Regions from separate parts of the Hymenobacter segetis genome, predicted to be linked through region 4. Evidence: riboswitches for the same ligand, from Rfam matches in the RefSeq annotation. Region 4 holds a riboswitch; each other region holds the start of a gene.
What was found. A riboswitch is a leader RNA that binds a small molecule or an ion and turns the genes downstream of it on or off. The one in region 4 is predicted to bind S-adenosylmethionine.
Positions count from the first base shown of each region.

Region 1: it holds a riboswitch for S-adenosylmethionine, as region 4 does, so the genes downstream of both, ACYU70_RS13700 (phosphoadenylyl-sulfate reductase) here and ACYU70_RS01305 (amino acid permease) in region 4, are expected to answer to the same signal.
Region 2: it holds a riboswitch for S-adenosylmethionine, as region 4 does, so the genes downstream of both, ACYU70_RS16880 (O-acetylhomoserine aminocarboxypropyltransferase/cysteine synthase family protein) here and ACYU70_RS01305 (amino acid permease) in region 4, are expected to answer to the same signal.
Region 3: it holds a riboswitch for S-adenosylmethionine, as region 4 does, so the genes downstream of both, metH (methionine synthase) here and ACYU70_RS01305 (amino acid permease) in region 4, are expected to answer to the same signal.

Region 1 covers NZ_BAAHBV010000002.1:760,422-764,217, reverse strand. The annotation lists gene cysD (sulfate adenylyltransferase subunit CysD) at 1-670, opposite strand, end outside; gene ACYU70_RS13700 (phosphoadenylyl-sulfate reductase) at 809-1,567, opposite strand; SAM riboswitch class I at 1,837-1,925, opposite strand; gene ACYU70_RS13695 (RNA polymerase sigma factor) at 2,133-2,711, shown strand; gene ACYU70_RS13690 (hypothetical protein) at 2,841-3,626, shown strand; gene ACYU70_RS13685 (hypothetical protein) at 3,635-3,796, shown strand, end outside.
Region 2 covers NZ_BAAHBV010000002.1:1,553,281-1,557,076, reverse strand. The annotation lists gene metX (homoserine O-acetyltransferase MetX) at 1-597, opposite strand, end outside; gene ACYU70_RS16880 (O-acetylhomoserine aminocarboxypropyltransferase/cysteine synthase family protein) at 787-2,166, opposite strand; SAM riboswitch class I at 2,557-2,672, opposite strand; gene ACYU70_RS16875 (LysM peptidoglycan-binding domain-containing protein) at 2,898-3,179, opposite strand; gene ACYU70_RS16870 (hypothetical protein) at 3,368-3,787, shown strand.
Region 3 covers NZ_BAAHBV010000002.1:1,145,306-1,149,101, forward strand. The annotation lists gene ACYU70_RS15285 (molybdopterin molybdotransferase MoeA) at 1-138, shown strand, start outside; gene ACYU70_RS15290 (NUDIX domain-containing protein) at 470-1,045, opposite strand; gene ACYU70_RS15295 (DeoR/GlpR family DNA-binding transcription regulator) at 1,091-1,870, shown strand; SAM riboswitch class I at 1,957-2,065, shown strand; gene metH (methionine synthase) at 2,138-3,796, shown strand, end outside.
Region 4 covers NZ_BAAHBV010000001.1:295,682-299,477, forward strand. The annotation lists gene ACYU70_RS01295 (TonB-dependent receptor plug domain-containing protein) at 1-772, shown strand, start outside; gene ACYU70_RS01300 (hypothetical protein) at 936-1,364, opposite strand; SAM riboswitch class I at 1,530-1,621, shown strand; gene ACYU70_RS01305 (amino acid permease) at 1,855-3,318, shown strand; gene ACYU70_RS01310 (hypothetical protein) at 3,470-3,796, opposite strand, start outside.

The sequences.
Region 1 (3,796 bases), on a different contig from region 4:
GACCGCTGGGCAGCACCACGCACTGGCGCTCGTGCGAGAAGTAAATATCTGGCAGCTTGATGTTTTCGCGCTGGATGTAGTTCCACACGTCCAGCTCCGTCCAGTTGGAGATGGGGAACACGCGCACGTTTTCACCCTTCTGAATGCGGCCGTTGTAGATGTTCCACAGTTCGGGGCGCTGGCGCTTGGGGTCCCACTGGCCGAAATCGTCGCGCACCGAGAAGATGCGCTCCTTGGCGCGGGCCTTTTCTTCGTCGCGCCGCGCTCCACCGATACAGGCGTCAAACTCAAACTCCTCAATGACATCAAGCAAGGTGTAAGTTTGGAGCGGGTTGCGGCTGGGGTATTTGCCGCCCGGCTCGTGCAGGCCGCGCTCCCGGATGGTGTCCTCCACCTTGCGCACAATCAGCTTCTCGCCCAAATGCGCTGCCAGCTCGTCGCGGTAATTGATGATTTCCTCAAAATTGTGGCCCGTGTCGATGTGCACGAGCGGGAAGGGAAACTTGCCGGGCCGGAAAGCTTTTTCCGCCAGTCGGGTAAGGGCGATGGAGTCTTTGCCGCCGGAGAACAAAAGCGCAGGCCGCTCGAACTGGCCGGCCACTTCACGTAGGATATGAATAGCTTCGGCCTCCAGACGGTCGAGGTAATCGAGATAAACAGCGGTTGGCATTGGCGTAGGAAGTCATGGCCCGAAAAAATCGGACGAAATTGAAAAACCGGAAGAGGTGGGTGGGATGAGGCCCGCGAAAGGTGCCTTTGGGGAAGAAAGTAGCGCCAGCGGCCCGGCCGCCGGCGCATCGGTTCGGGCCTAGCCCGGCATTCGCTCCACCACCGGGTCGAGGCCCTGGTGAGCGGCGGTGGCGTGGAGGCCGCACTCTTTGGCAGCGGCATCTTCCCACCACCAGCGGCCGGCGCGGAAGTCCTCACCCGGAGCAATAGCCCGGGTGCAGGGCGCACAGCCGATGCTTACGAAACCTTTCTGGTGCAACGGATTAACCGGGATGCCGTTGGCTTGGGCGAAGGCTTCGCACTCGGCCCACGTCCAGTCGAAGAGCGGGTGCACTTTGATGAGGGCGTGGCCGGCGTCCCACTCGGCCGGGTGCATGGTCTGGCGGTTCTGCGACTGCTCGGCGCGGATGCCCGTTACCCACACCTGCTGGCCGGCCAGGGCGCGGCTCAGCGGCTCCACCTTGCGGATGTTGCAGCACTCTTTCCGGTTCGCTATGCTCTCGTAGAAGCTGTTGGGGCCTTTTTGGCGGGTCAGCTCTTCGATGGCCGGGCCGTTGGGGGCGAAGACTTCGATGGGCTTTTCGTAGCGCAGCAGGGTCTTGTTCCAGGTCGAGTAAGTCTCCTGAAAATTGCGGCCCGTGTCGAGGGTGAAAACCCGGATGGGTAGGTCGTTTTCGAAGATGAAGTGCGTGATAATCTGGTCTTCCAAACCAAAAGAGGTGGAAAACGAGACGCGGCCGGGGAAGTGGTCGGCCAGCAGGGCCAGGGTTTCCGGCACCGAGCATTCGGGCAGGTAACGGCGCAGGTCAGCGACCTGGCTTTCAAGGGGTAATGCCATGATGATAAGGGGAGTTTTTCTCCGTAGAAAAAACCAGAATGGGCCGCGAAGGCCGCAAAAACCCGCTATGCGTCGCGCAATGAATCAATCACCACAAAAGGGATAGCGGGGTGGCCGTCGCAACAGCCGCCGGAAGAGAAGCCCTAGTTCAACAACCAGCAATTGCCCCCAGCATATAGGCCAGGGGACGGGGCATGCAACAGCACATTCGGCGCGAAGCGGCGAGGGTGGTGGGGTGCAGGCGGCGGTTGGTGGATGTGCTCACGGCGTTTTTATATGTCAGGACTTGGCACCGTTCCAACTGGTGGGGGTTGCCGGCGTTTCGTCGAGCCTGTCTCTCCGCGCCTCTGTATAAAAATGAATAGCGCCCCAAACGAGGATTGCTGGGGCAAATGTAAAAGACAAAAAAGCGAAATGCCAAAATTTTGTTTCGCGGTGATGAAACTGGCCACTGCGCAAAAGGTTTGGCGGCCGTGCTTTCGCCGCGTAATTTGCCGTGCAACCCCTGAACCCAACGCTTGGTCTATGGGTTGCTTAAGCACTTCTAAATACCCCGTTTTCTGCAATGGAAGCCCTCGCCCATTCCGCCTACGTCGACATCAACGCTCCGCTGGTGGAGCGCTGCCGCCTCAACGACCGCCAGGCCCAGGCCGAAATTTACCGGCGCTACTCCAAGGCCATGTTCAACGCCGCCCTGCGCATCACCGGCGACTACGCCGAGGCTGAGGATGTGCTCCAGGAGTCGTTTCTGAGCGCTTTTCGGGAGCTGAGCGGCTATAAGGGCGACTCGTCGTTCGGGGCGTGGCTGAAGCGGATTGTGGTGAACAAGAGCATTAACTGCCTGCGGCAGCGGCGGCTGGCACTGGTGCCCTTGGGCGAGCAGCACCACGAAGAGCCCGCCGAAACCGCCGCCCACTCGCCCGAAGACGAGGCCGATATGCACTACCGCGCCGACGTGCTGCGTCGCTGCATTCAGGAGCTGCCCGATGGCTACCGCGTGGTGCTCAGCCTGTATTTGCTCGAAGGCTACGACCATCTGGAAATCGCCGGCATCCTGGGAATTTCCGAATCTACTTCTAAATCACAGTACAGCCGGGCGCGGGTTCGGCTGCGCGAATTAGCCGCTCAGCGCGGCCTTAGCTAAGTTTTTATCCGTTATCGCTAGTCATTTAACCTTTCAACTACCCTTCATCCTTTTTCGCCCGGCCGCGGTTTTCGTATAGCCCCGTGGCCCGCCCTGAACCTGGACGAACCGTGCGTCTGCTACTCATTCATGGATACCCTCAAAAATAAATCTCTTGAAACCTTCGTCGAGCGGCACCGCGCCGATTTCGACACCCACGAGCCACGCCCCGACCTCTGGGCCGCGCTGGAGGAGCAGCTAAACGCTGCTGCCCCTGCGCCCCAAACCCCGGCCATGCGCGTTGCCGCGGCGCTGGAAGTGCCCTTTGTGGCACCCGTGGCGGCAGTGGCTCCTGTAGCTCAGCCCGAAGCCCGCCTCCACTGGTTTCAGCGCTACGGCGTAGCGGCGGCTCTGGTCCTGCTCGTGTTTGCCGCTGGGGCCAGCGAAGCCTGGAAATCTCGCAGCGCCGCCCCCGAAACGGCCGTGGCTGCCGCGCCCGCCGCTACGCTTGGCACCGCTGCTAATGAACCCGACGCGGCCCTGTACCAGGGCGGCAACCCGCTTTCCCTCACCGCCGCCGAGCACACCACCGGGGCCGATAGCCAGCTGGTGCGCGCTGTGCGCGGCATGGAAGCCTACTATACCAACCAGCTGGCCCGCCGCCAAACCGAGTTGAGCCAGCTGAGCGGCCCCGGCATGGCCGCCATGAATGCTGACTGGCAGCACGAGCTGGTGTCGCTGGACTCCAGCTACCGCGAGCTCAAGCAGCAGCTGTTGCACCACCCGCAGCCCGATGCCGTGCTCACGGCCATGAACCGCAACCTGCAAATCCGCCTCGACATCCTGGACCGGCAGTTGAACCTGGGCAACACGGCCCAGGCAGCTCCCAACACCAGTTCTTACGTGCTGGCCGATAGCCGGCGCCAGGCCGAATGAACCAGCACATGGTCTTCCGAGTAAGCCGCCTGTTGGCGCTGTGCGGCGGGCTGCTGGGCCTGTTGAGCCCGCGTAGTGCTCAGGCGCAGGACCGCCAGGCCCGCTGGGTGGTGGTGGGCCCCGGCGTAGCCATCAATATTCTCACCCCTGAAGCCCGCCGCGCCGAAGCC
Region 2 (3,796 bases), on a different contig from region 4:
GGCGGCGCGCAGGCCCTCATCGCCCCCGCCGGGCTGGCCGGCGGCATAAGTCGGGTCGGCCTCAATGGCCAGCCGCTGCGCCTCATTAAAGGCAATGCCCCAGGCCGAATGCCGCGCATTGGTGGCAATGACCACCAGATGGTCGAACAAATCAGGCCGCTGCACGGCCCACTCCAGCGCCTGCTGCCCGCCCAAAGAGCCGCCAATCAGCGTATTGATATCCGTCAGTTCCAATTCCTCGCGCAGGGCCTCGTGCGCCTTCACCAAATCCCGAATGGTCAGCAGCGGGAAGTGCTGGAAGCGGGCCTCCCCGGTAGCCGGGTCGGCATCCAGCGGGCCGGTAGTACCGTAGCACGAGCCCAGCACGTTGGCACACACGATAAACCATTCCGACGGGTCGTAGTAGCAGCCTGGGCCTACCAGGCCCGGCCACCAGGCCAGCACGTCGGCGTTGGCCGTGAGGGCATGGCACACCCAGACCACGTTGTCGCGGTCTTCGTTGAGCTGGCCCCAGGTTTGGTAGGCCACGTGCGCCCCGGTCAGGGTTTCGCCGCTTTCCAGGGTAAGGTCAGGCAGGTCAAATACTAGGGTTGGCATAATTCAATTAAATAGCACAGCTTCAGAACCAGCGAACCGGCCCGGCGCAATAGTTTCTCACTCCCATATCTCCTCCCATCACGGAAGAGGCCCGGGCCGATGCACTGATTCTAAAGCTGCGATAAAACTCGGCCGCCAGCGAGACTGGCACCGACCCGCCAGGGGTGGCCCGCTGGCGGCAATTCTGGTTTAAACTTCCAGCGGCTGGGCGTGCTCCAGCTCGGGCTCGCCCACTTCGTCGCCCTCAGTCGGCAGGCTGGCCGTGTTGCCGATGGCATCAAACGCCGCCTGCAAATCCGCCTTGATGTCGTCGAAATGCTCAATCCCCACCGACAGACGCAGCGAAGTCGGCGTCACGCCCGAGGCCAGTTGCTCCTCTTCGCTCAGCTGCTGGTGCGTGGTAGCCGAGGGCTGGATGATGAGCGTCTTGGCATCGCCCACGTTGGCCAAGTGGCTGATGAGCTTCAGGTTATCAATGAATTGTGTAGCCGTCTCCTTCGTGCCCTTCACGCGGAACGAGAGTACGCCGCCGAAGCCGCGCTTCAGGTATTTGTTGGCAATGGCGTGATAGGGGCTGCTGGGCAGGCCGGGGTAGTTCACGCTTTCCACCTGCGGATGCTGCTCCAGCCAGGTGGCCACTTTAAGGGCGTTTTCCACGGTGCGGTCCACGCGCAGGCTCAGGGTTTCAAGGCCGATAAGCAACTGCCAGGAGTTGAACGGGCTGATGGCCGGCCCGAAGTCGCGCAGCCCTTCCACCCGCGCCCGGATGATGAAGGCAATGTTGCCAAACGGCCCGCCCTTGCCAAACACGTCGTTGAAAATCAAGCCGTGGTAGCCCTCGCTCGGCTCGGTAAACTGCGGGAATTTGCCATTGCCGAAGTCGTAGGTGCCGCCGTCGACAATCACGCCGCCCACGCTGGTGCCGTGCCCGCCAATCCACTTCGTAGCCGACTCCACCACAATGTGTGCGCCGTGCTCCAAAGGCCGAAACAGGTAGCCGCCCGCGCCAAACGTGTTGTCCACAATCAGCGGTAAGTCGTGCTTCTTCGCAATGGCCGCAATGGCCTCAAAATCCGGAATGCTGAAGCTGGGATTGCCAATCGTTTCCAGGTAAATGGCCTTGGTCTTCTCGTCAATGTGCTCCTCGAACGAAGCCGGATTGTCGCCATCCGCAAAGCGCGCCTCAATGCCCAAACGCTTGAACGCCACCTTGAACTGGTTGTAAGTGCCGCCATACAGGTAGGCCGTGCTCACGAAGTTGTCGCCGGCCTGCAGGATGTTGTTAAGGGCAATGAACTGGGCCGCCTGGCCCGAGCCAGTGGCCAAGGCGGCCACGCCGCCTTCCAGCGCCGCCACGCGCTGCTCGAACACGTCGGTGGTGGGGTTCATCAGGCGGGTGTAAATGTTGCCAAACTCCTTCAGGGCAAACAGGTTGGCACCGTGCTCGGCGCTCTTGAACACGTAGCTGGTGGTCTGGAACAACGGCACGGCGCGGGCCCCGGTGGTGGGGTCGGGCTGCTGGCCGGCGTGGAGTTGGAGGGTTTCGAAGTGTTGGGGCTGAACAGACATGATGGGGGAGGTTTTGAAGTTTTGAAAAACCGAAATGACAATTGGAAAAAGTGCGATGCGGCTCTGAAAAAGCCTTTTTTAGCGCCGAAACTCCCCGAAATAGCCCGTGCTGCCGGCGTGGCCCAAACCCACCGCGAAGGCCCGAAAGCGCACGCGGCGGACCCACGGGGCCACCAAAAAAATCCAGAAGAGGGGGGGAGGGGTTCTAAGCCGGAATTAGCTTAGCAACAACACGGGCGGCAACAGCACATTCGCATTCGCTGCAACGAAGGCGATGCCACATTACGGCCGTCAGCGGCCGAAACGAAGAAACCCGAACCTGCGGCGCACAAAGCAGCCGAAGCATTCGGGGGCAAAAAACTGGGGTATGAAGAATTTTCCATGGCACTCGAATCATCTGTCCCAGCGCGGCCGGAGCTGCGGGTGGGTAGGAATTGGCACCTTTCGTTTTGCGAAGGTTGCCAGTGGGTCACGGAGCCTAGTCTCTCGCCACTTCTGTATAAAACTTGAAAACTGCCCACCGTTAGCGGGGAGTACCTGTTTGGTATCGGCAAATGTACGGGAGAATTTTTGGGATGGGCAAGCGGATGGGCGAAAATATTTTTTCGACGGTCTGGCGTGGCCCCTTCCAGCATGACGTGCTTTTTAGTTGTTCTTTTGACCCCATAAAACGCAAAAAAGCCACCCTGAAACAGAGTGGCTTTTCTCACCTTTTTTCTGCAAAAAAGTACCTAGAGACTAGGTATGGTCAACACCTGCCCCACTTCGATGTGGTCAGGGTTGTCGCCGATGAGCGCCTTGTTGGCGTCGTATATCTGGTGCCACTTGGCGGCGTCGCCGTAGTGGTGCTTGGCTATTTTGGAGAGGGAATCGCCGCTGACAACGGTATACGTGTTGCCGGCAGCTTCTGGTTTGGCGTTGCCAAAAAAATCGGTGCCGCCAGCCGCTGGCTTAGCCGCGGGCTCTACGGGCTTTTGTTCGCCTTTGTCGCTGATGAAATCGAAGAGTCCCATGGTTTTCGGTGAAGTTAAATGAAGAGATAAATTCTGCCGGAAACCCTTGCGGGCGGGCCGACCGGGTTGCTATACGGACAAGTGTAGGCGGGGTTTCGTTCTAAACTCTTTTGCGTCTGCATCGTAAGCCGACGAGGCCGCACCCCGTGCGTCATGTTTTCATTCTTTCACCATTACCCTTAGTGCACATGAAACTCCAGTCCCTTTTTTCGCTCCGTTACTTCGCCAGCCTGCTGCTGCTTGTGTCGCTGTTTGCCGCTTCGTGCAGCAACGATAAAGGCAAAGTAGAAGGCGTGAACATGCTGTACGGCACCGATAGCAAGGTGTGGAAAACCGCCAAGGAAACCGACACCGCCGGCGACAAAGTGAAGCAAACCGACGCTCAGAAGCAAGAGGAGCTGCGCATTTTTGCCAACGGCACATACAACATGACCGGCGCGAGCGGCGCAGTTTCGGGCAAATACACGTTTGACCAAGCCGGCAAAACCATCACCATGACCCCCGACGGTGCCACCACCAGCAACACCTTCGCCGTGGAAACCCTCACCGACAAGAAGCTCACACTGAAGTCGGCCGACGGCGCCGCACTGATGCTCGAAGCCGAGTAAATCACTCCG
Region 3 (3,796 bases), on a different contig from region 4:
CGCCGCTTGGCCACCCCGCTCCGCGTGGGCGGCTCCGGCGACATGATGGGGCTGGTCGGTGCCACTGCGTTTCTGGAACTGCCGCCGGAGCCGGCCGTATTTGCGGCGAGGACTGTGTGGCCGGCCTGGGGGTTATAGCACATACTTTAGCTTGTGCCAGGCCTGAATGCTGATTGCACGGGCGTGCAATGCTCTTTCGCATCCTCAAAAGCCAATTACACGGGCGTGCGACGCACTTCTGCATTATCAAAAGCCGGCTGCACGGGCGTACAATGCCCTTCCACACCCTCAAAAGCCGACTGCACGCCCGTGTGACGCGCTTCCGGGCCCTCGAAAGCCGGCTACACGCCCGTGCAATGTCCTTTTGGACATCCAAAAGCCGACTGCACGGGCGTGCGACGCACTTCCGGTAGTACTGAAAGCCAACTGTACTGAGGTACGCCGCCCTTCCACTCCTCCGAAATGCCGGCTACGCCAGCAGCTGCCGCAGCCGCAGGTGTTGCAGCAGCATGATGGTTTTGCCGTCCTGGATTTCGCCGGTTTTTATCATCGCCAGGGCCGCTGGCAGGGGCATTTCGAGCACTTCGATTTCCTCTTCTTCGATGCCGCCGCCGGCGTGCTGTTCGGTGGCCGCCGAGTATTCGGCCAGGTAGAAAAACAGGCGCTCCGTGACCGAGCCGGGGCTCATATAGGCCTCCATCACCTTCTCGACGTGGGTGAGGCGGTAGCCGGTTTCCTCCTCCGTTTCGCGGATGATGGCCGTGTCCGGGTGCTCATCATCGAGCAGGCCGGCGCAGGCTTCGATGAGCATCCCCGTGGGGTTGCCGTTCACGAAAGTGGGCAGGCGGAACTGCCGGGTCAGGATGACGTGGTCGGTGGCGGGGTCGTGGAGCAGGATAACGGCCCCATTGCCCCGGTCGTAGGCCTCGCGTGACTGGGTTTCCCAGGTGCCGTTTTTGCGTTGGTAGTCGAAGGTGATTTTGCGCAGGGTAAACCAGTCGTCGGACAAGGTTTGCTGCTCGCGGAGGCGGATTCGTTCGTTCATGCCGGGGTCGAAAGTTCGTTACTGTTCGTTTTTGTTTCTTTGCGATTGTTTAGAACAAGTAACACCACGGCGATGAATTTCCAGCTGCGCAAGCACCACTTACTGGCCACCCTGGAGCAGCACGGCACCGTGCTGGTGGCCGAGGCCGCCCAACAACTAGGCACCACGCCCATCACCATCCGGCGCGATTTGGCCCTGCTGGCCGAGCAGGGCCTCGTGCTGCGCACCCACGGCGGGGCCGTGCGGCCCGGCATCGCGAAGCACCCGGTGGCCTTCGTTGCCAAAACCACCGCCCACGCCGCGCAGAAGGACTATATCTGCCGCCTGGCCGCCCGCCACGTGGCCGAGGGCGACACCCTTTTCATCGACTGCGGCAGCACCACCTTTCCGCTGTGCGCCCTCATCCGGCACCTCAAAATCCGCGTCGTCACCAACTCGTTGCCCGTGTTGTTCGAGCTGGCCGGCACGGCCGTGCAGGTAGTGATGGCCGGCGGCGAAGTCGATGCTAAGCGGCAGGCCACGCACGGGGCCGTCACGGTGGAGCATTTGCAGCGCTACCGGGTGGATAAGGCCTTTATGGGCGTTGACGGCACCTCCCTGAAGCGCGGCCTGAGTGCCAACAGCGAAAAGGAAGCCTCGATTTATCGGGCGGTGGCCGCGTCGGCCGGCCACGTGTATTTGCTCTGCGATTCGAGCAAGCTGGAGCGCGACCAGTACTTCCAGTTTGCACCCCTGGCTTCGGTGGGCACGCTTATTACCGACCAGCAGGCGCCCGCCGAACTGCTGGCCCGGTACCGCGAAGCGGGCCTGGTAGTGCTCGCGTAGCGCATGCTTTGGCTTGCGCCTCGCGGGTATCAGCACAAGCTAAAGCATGTGCTACAAGCCCCGTTCCGTTGTATCTTCGCCCTACGCTGCTATCCAGAAAGACCGAGGGACCGGGCCCGATGACGTCTTGGCAACCTACCACGAGTAGGTGCCAACTCCCGTTTCACCGCGTTTTTTGGTGAAAAAAGATGACAGCCGGAACCGTGCCTCCCCGCACGGGTTTCTTTCTGGATACGCGCTTACGTAGCTATTCGACCCAGAAAAGAAATGTCCGTCTCCGCCCCTACCCTGCCTGTTATCTCTCCGGAACGCGAAGCCTTCGCTTCGCGCTACAGTCTCCCCGAACTGCTGCGCCAGCGCCTGCTGATTCTTGACGGCGCGATGGGCACCATGATTCAGCGCCACCCGCTCACGGAGGAGGATTTCCGGGGCACCCGCTTCGCCGACCATCCCAAGCCGTTGCGGGGAAATAACGACCTGCTGAGCCTCACCCGTCCCGACATCATCAAAGGCATCCACGCCGAATACTTCGCCGCCGGGGCCGATATGGTGGAAACCAACACCTTCAGCGGGACTACCATCGCGCAGGCCGACTACGGCCTGGAGCACGTGGTGTATGAGCTGAACTACGAATCGGCCCGTCTGGCCCGCGAAGCCGCCGATGAGTACGCCACGCCCGAGCGCCCGCGCTTCGTGGCTGGCGCGGTAGGCCCCACCAACCGCACCGCCTCGCTCTCGCCCGACGTCAACCGCCCCGGCTTCCGCGCCGTGACCTTCGATGAGTTGGCTACTGCCTACCTGGAGCAGGTGCGCGGCCTCGTGGATGGCGGCGTGGATACGCTGCTCATCGAAACCATTTTCGACACGTTGAACGCCAAAGCGGCCCTCTACGCCGTGCAGAAGTTCTTCGACGAAGGCGGCCGCGTGGTGCCGGTCATGATTTCGGGCACCATCACCGATGCCTCTGGCCGCACCTTGAGCGGCCAGACGGTGGAGGCGTTCTGGAACTCCATCCGCCACCTGCCGCTGCTGAGCGTGGGCCTGAACTGCGCCCTCGGGGCCGACCAGCTCCGCCAGTACGTGCAGGAGCTGAGCCGCATTTCCGACGTACATATCTCCGCCTACCCCAACGCCGGCCTGCCCAACGCCTTCGGCGGCTACGACGAATCGGCCCAGGAATTTGCCGCGCTGGTGGAGGAGTATCTGAAGGAAGGCATCGTGACGGTGGTAGGTGGTTGTTGCGGCACTACGCCCCAGCACATCGCCGAACTGAGCAAGCTGGCTGAGAAATACCAGCCCCGCCAGCTGCCCGCCGCCATTCCGCCCGCCACGCGCCTGAGCGGTCTGGAGCCGTTCGGCATCACTGAGCAGAGCCTGTTCGTGAACGTGGGCGAGCGCTGCAACGTGACCGGCTCGCGCGCTTTCGCCCGCCTCATCCGCACCGGCGCATATGAGGAAGCCCTGGCCGTGGCCCGCCTGCAAGTAGAAGAAGGTGCCCAGGTCCTCGACATCAACATGGACGAGGGCATGCTCGATTCGGAGCAGGTGATGACGACGTTTCTGCACCTCATCGCCTCGGAACCCGACATTGCCCGGGTGCCGGTGATGATTGACTCCTCGAAGTGGAGCGTACTGGAGGCCGGCCTGAAATGCGTGCAGGGCAAGAGCATCGTGAACTCGATTTCGCTGAAAGAGGGCGAAGCGGCCTTCCGCGAACGGGCCCATACGGTGCGCCAGTACGGTGCCGCCGTGGTGGTGATGGCCTTCGACGAAAACGGCCAGGCCGACTCGCTGGAACGCCGCATCGAAATCTGCCAGCGCAGCTACGATATTCTGGTGAAGGAAGTGGGCTTCGACCCATCTGACATCATTTTCGACCCCAATATCCTGACCGTGGGCACGGGCATGGACGAGCACCGCAACTAC
Region 4 (3,796 bases):
GAAGCTGACGGTGCGCGCAGCTGTGGGCCGCGCCATCCGGGCGGCCAATTTTACCGAGCAGTACAACTCGGCCATCCGGCCCGGCATCGTGCCCACAGGCTTCAACGTGGGCAACCCCGGCCTCGAAGCCGAGCGCACTTGGAGCTACGAAGGAGGCCTCGATTTCCACCCGCTGCCGGCTTTCACGCTGCGCGGCACCTATTTCAACCGCTACGGCCGCAACCTGATTGACTACGTGAGCACGCCCGGCAATGTCGTGCAGGCCGGCACCGGCTTCACCAATCTGAGCCCGGCCAGTACCTACCGCTACGCCCAAAACCTGTTTGCCGTGAGCACACAGGGGCTGGAGTTTGAAGCCAGCACCCGCGCCCAACTAAGCAAAGCGTTGCGCCTCGAAGGCAGCGTGGGCTACACCTACACCCACCTGAACGTAGACGGCAGCATTGTGTCGCAGTACCTGAGCAACGTGGCGAAGCAACTCGTGAGCGGCAACGTGAGCCTAGTGCACCGCCGCTTCACGGCCAGCCTGGGCGGGGTGTATAAGCAGCGCGCCAGCCAGCAGACTGTGGCCACCGCCACCGTCAACGATGCCCAGCTCACGCCCGATTACGTGGTCATCAACGGCCGGCTCGATGTGGCGCTGCTGCCCGAGCGCCTGTGGGTGGTGGGCCAGGCCCAGAACCTGTTCGACGCCAAATATTCCGACCTGCTGGGAGCGCAAATGCCCGGTCGCTGGCTGATGGCCGGCGTGCGGCTGGCGCTGCGGCGGTAGGGAAGGCCAGAACGGCCGGATAAAAAGAAGGTCATGCTGAGCGCAGTCGAAGCATCTCTACCGTACAAGTAATCCAATCGAATGGGTTTGCTATTGCGGTAGAGATGCTTCGACTGCGCTCAGCATGACCTTCTTTTTTGTCTGGATTGTCAGGTCGTCGAGGCTACCCAATCGCCGCCCGCAGCCAATCCTTCGCCTCTTGCAGCGTGCGGTGCTGGGAGGTTTCAATTTCGTAGTCGTTGGTTTCGGCTACGTTGTGGGTGTAGCTCTGTACCGAAATCTGGCCAAATACCGTTTCCGGCACGACGAAGCTGACGTGGCGGATGCCGGCGCGGTGGGCGCGGATATTCCAGTCGGTACGCATCCATTCCTGGTCGGCGGGCTTCACGGCTTGCACGTTGCGAGTGTCGGCTAGCCAGCCCAGCGGCTGCGTGCGGGCGGCTTCGGCTTCGTAAAGCTCCAAGCCCCGGTTCATGAGAAAGCGGAACTGCTCGCTGTTGGCGAAGCCGTGCCAGGAGATGATGAAACAGGGCACTTCGGGGGAATAGAGCATGCTGCCATAGGGCTCAGCGTGCACAACGGTATCGGACATGAACTAGCGGTATCGGGCAGGTGGTGGGAAGCGGAAATACGCGCCAGCCAAATGCCTCGCCCATACGCGGGCCGGTGCGGTGGGGTTGTCTGGGGCGGCACCGGGTGGGCGGGGCAGCCATCCGGCACTACCTTTGTGCCATCAATTCTTTCTCCGGAAGGATTGTTTTTATACAGAGGCGCTGAGAGACAGGCTCAACGACGCGCCGGCAACCACCCGCAACCGCGGCCCGGTGCCAATTCCTGACCATATAAAAACAACTGCCGTGCCTGCCGTTTCCGCTGCCTCGCTTGCTTTTCCTGGTCTTTTTCGTGCCCGTTTGTTGACGACGGGCCGCATGTTCGCGGGCTGTTGTTACTGTTGATTCCAGGCACTAGCGCCGCGTAGCTGAGGCTACGGTCGGTGCGGTTTCATTCCTTTTTACGGGTTTTTTGCTTTGCGGCACGGCTGCTCCGGGTGGAGCGGTAGCGTGGCGCGTTTCTATCTCTTTATGTTGAAAAAATCACTGGAGCTGCTCCGCGCGGAAGCAGCCGAAACGGGGGCGAACACCCTCAAACGCAGCCTGAATGGCGTGAGCCTGATTGCCATTGGCATCGGGGTAATTATTGGGGCGGGCCTGTTCTCGCTCACCGGCATTGCGGCGGCCAATAACGCGGGGCCGGCCGTTACCATCTCCTTCATCGTGGCGGCCGTGGGCTGCGCCTTCTCGGCGCTGTGCTACGCCGAGTTTGCGGCCATGGTGCCCGTTTCGGGCTCGGCTTATACCTATTCTTATGCCACGATGGGGGAGTTGTTTGCCTGGATTATTGGCTGGGATTTGGTGCTCGAATACTCGGTGGGGGCGGCCACGGTGGCCATCAGCTGGTCGCAGTACCTCATCAAGTTTCTGGGGAAATACGGGCTGCACATCCCGGCGCAGCTGGTGATGTCGCCGTTTGAAAGTGCGAAGCTGGCGGATGGCTCCACCGTGAGCGGCTTCGTGAACGTGCCGGCCATGCTCATCGTGCTGGCCATTACGGCCATCGTCACGCGGGGCACGAAAGGGTCGGCGTGGTTCAATGCGCTGGTGGTGGCCCTGAAGGTGGCCGTGGTGCTGGTGTTCATCGCGCTGGGCTGGCAGTACATCGACCCCGCCAATTACCAACCCTACATCCCGGCCAATACGGGCACCTTCGGTGAGTTCGGCCTGAGCGGGATTCTGCGCGGGGCGGGCGTGATTTTCTTCGTCTTCATCGGCTTCGATATCGTGGCCACCATGGCGCAGGAAACCAAGAACCCGCAGCGCAACATGCCCATTGGCATCCTCGGCTCGCTGGCGGTTTGTACGGTGCTGTTCGTGCTGTTCGGGCACGTTCTGACCGGTTTGGCTAATTACACCGAGTTCAAAAACAGCGCCGCCCCGGTGGCCATTGCCATCGAAAAAACGCCCTATGCCTGGCTGTCCTCAGCCGTGATTCTGGCCATTCTCATCGGCTACACTTCAGTGATATTAGTGGATTTGCTGGGGCAGTCGCGGGTGTTTTTCTCGATGTCGAAGGATGGGCTGCTGCCGCCGGTGTTCTCGCGGTTGCACCCCAAATTCAACACGCCGGCGCAGTCCAGCCTGCTGCTGGGCTCGTTCATTGCGCTGTTTGCGGGCTTCGTGCCCATCGCCGTAGTGGGCGAGATGACGAGCATCGGCACACTGCTGGCCTTTGTGATGGTGTGCCTCGGCGTGCTCATCATGCGGAGGACTAACCCCGACGCGCCCCGGCCGTTCCGCACGCCGTGGGTGCCGGTGGTGCCCATTCTGGGCATCATCGTGTGCCTCGTGATGATGGCCTCGCTGCCCTGGGAAACGTGGCTGCGCCTGGTGGTGTGGCTGGCGCTGGGCATGATTATTTACTTCGGCTACGGCAAGCGGAACAGCAAGCTGCGGCTGGCGCAGGAAGCGGCTGGCAGCCCACAGGTTTAGCCCCAGCGGGGCGGCATAGCGGTAGTAGAACCGACCCAATGTGGTAGCAAAAGCCCCGTAGGGGCGACACTCGTTCAACGAGTGTCGCCCCTACGGGGCTTTGCCGTTTTTCGGATTCGGCCTTACTACCGATATGTCGACCCGCTGGCCCTCAATGCGTGGTCAGCCCATTCGCGTCCAACTCTTCATCGTCCCGCACCCGGCTCAGGTCGCCTTCGAGGTCAATCTCTCCCTCCGCAGCAGTGGGAGTGAGGGGGCGCTGCTTGTACACATCCACGGCCCCGCAGCGGTCGAGGACGGCGCGGGCCTGCTCGGCTTCGGCGGGGGTGGTGGTAGCGATGGTGACCACGGCGTGCTCGGGGCCGGTGGCGGCGATGTGGGCTTGGGTATCATCGAGCTGGCTGCCGCTGAAGAGGTCGGTGAAAAACCGCGTCACGCTTTCGCGGAAGGGCTCGGCCGGCGCGCCGGCATCGGGCAG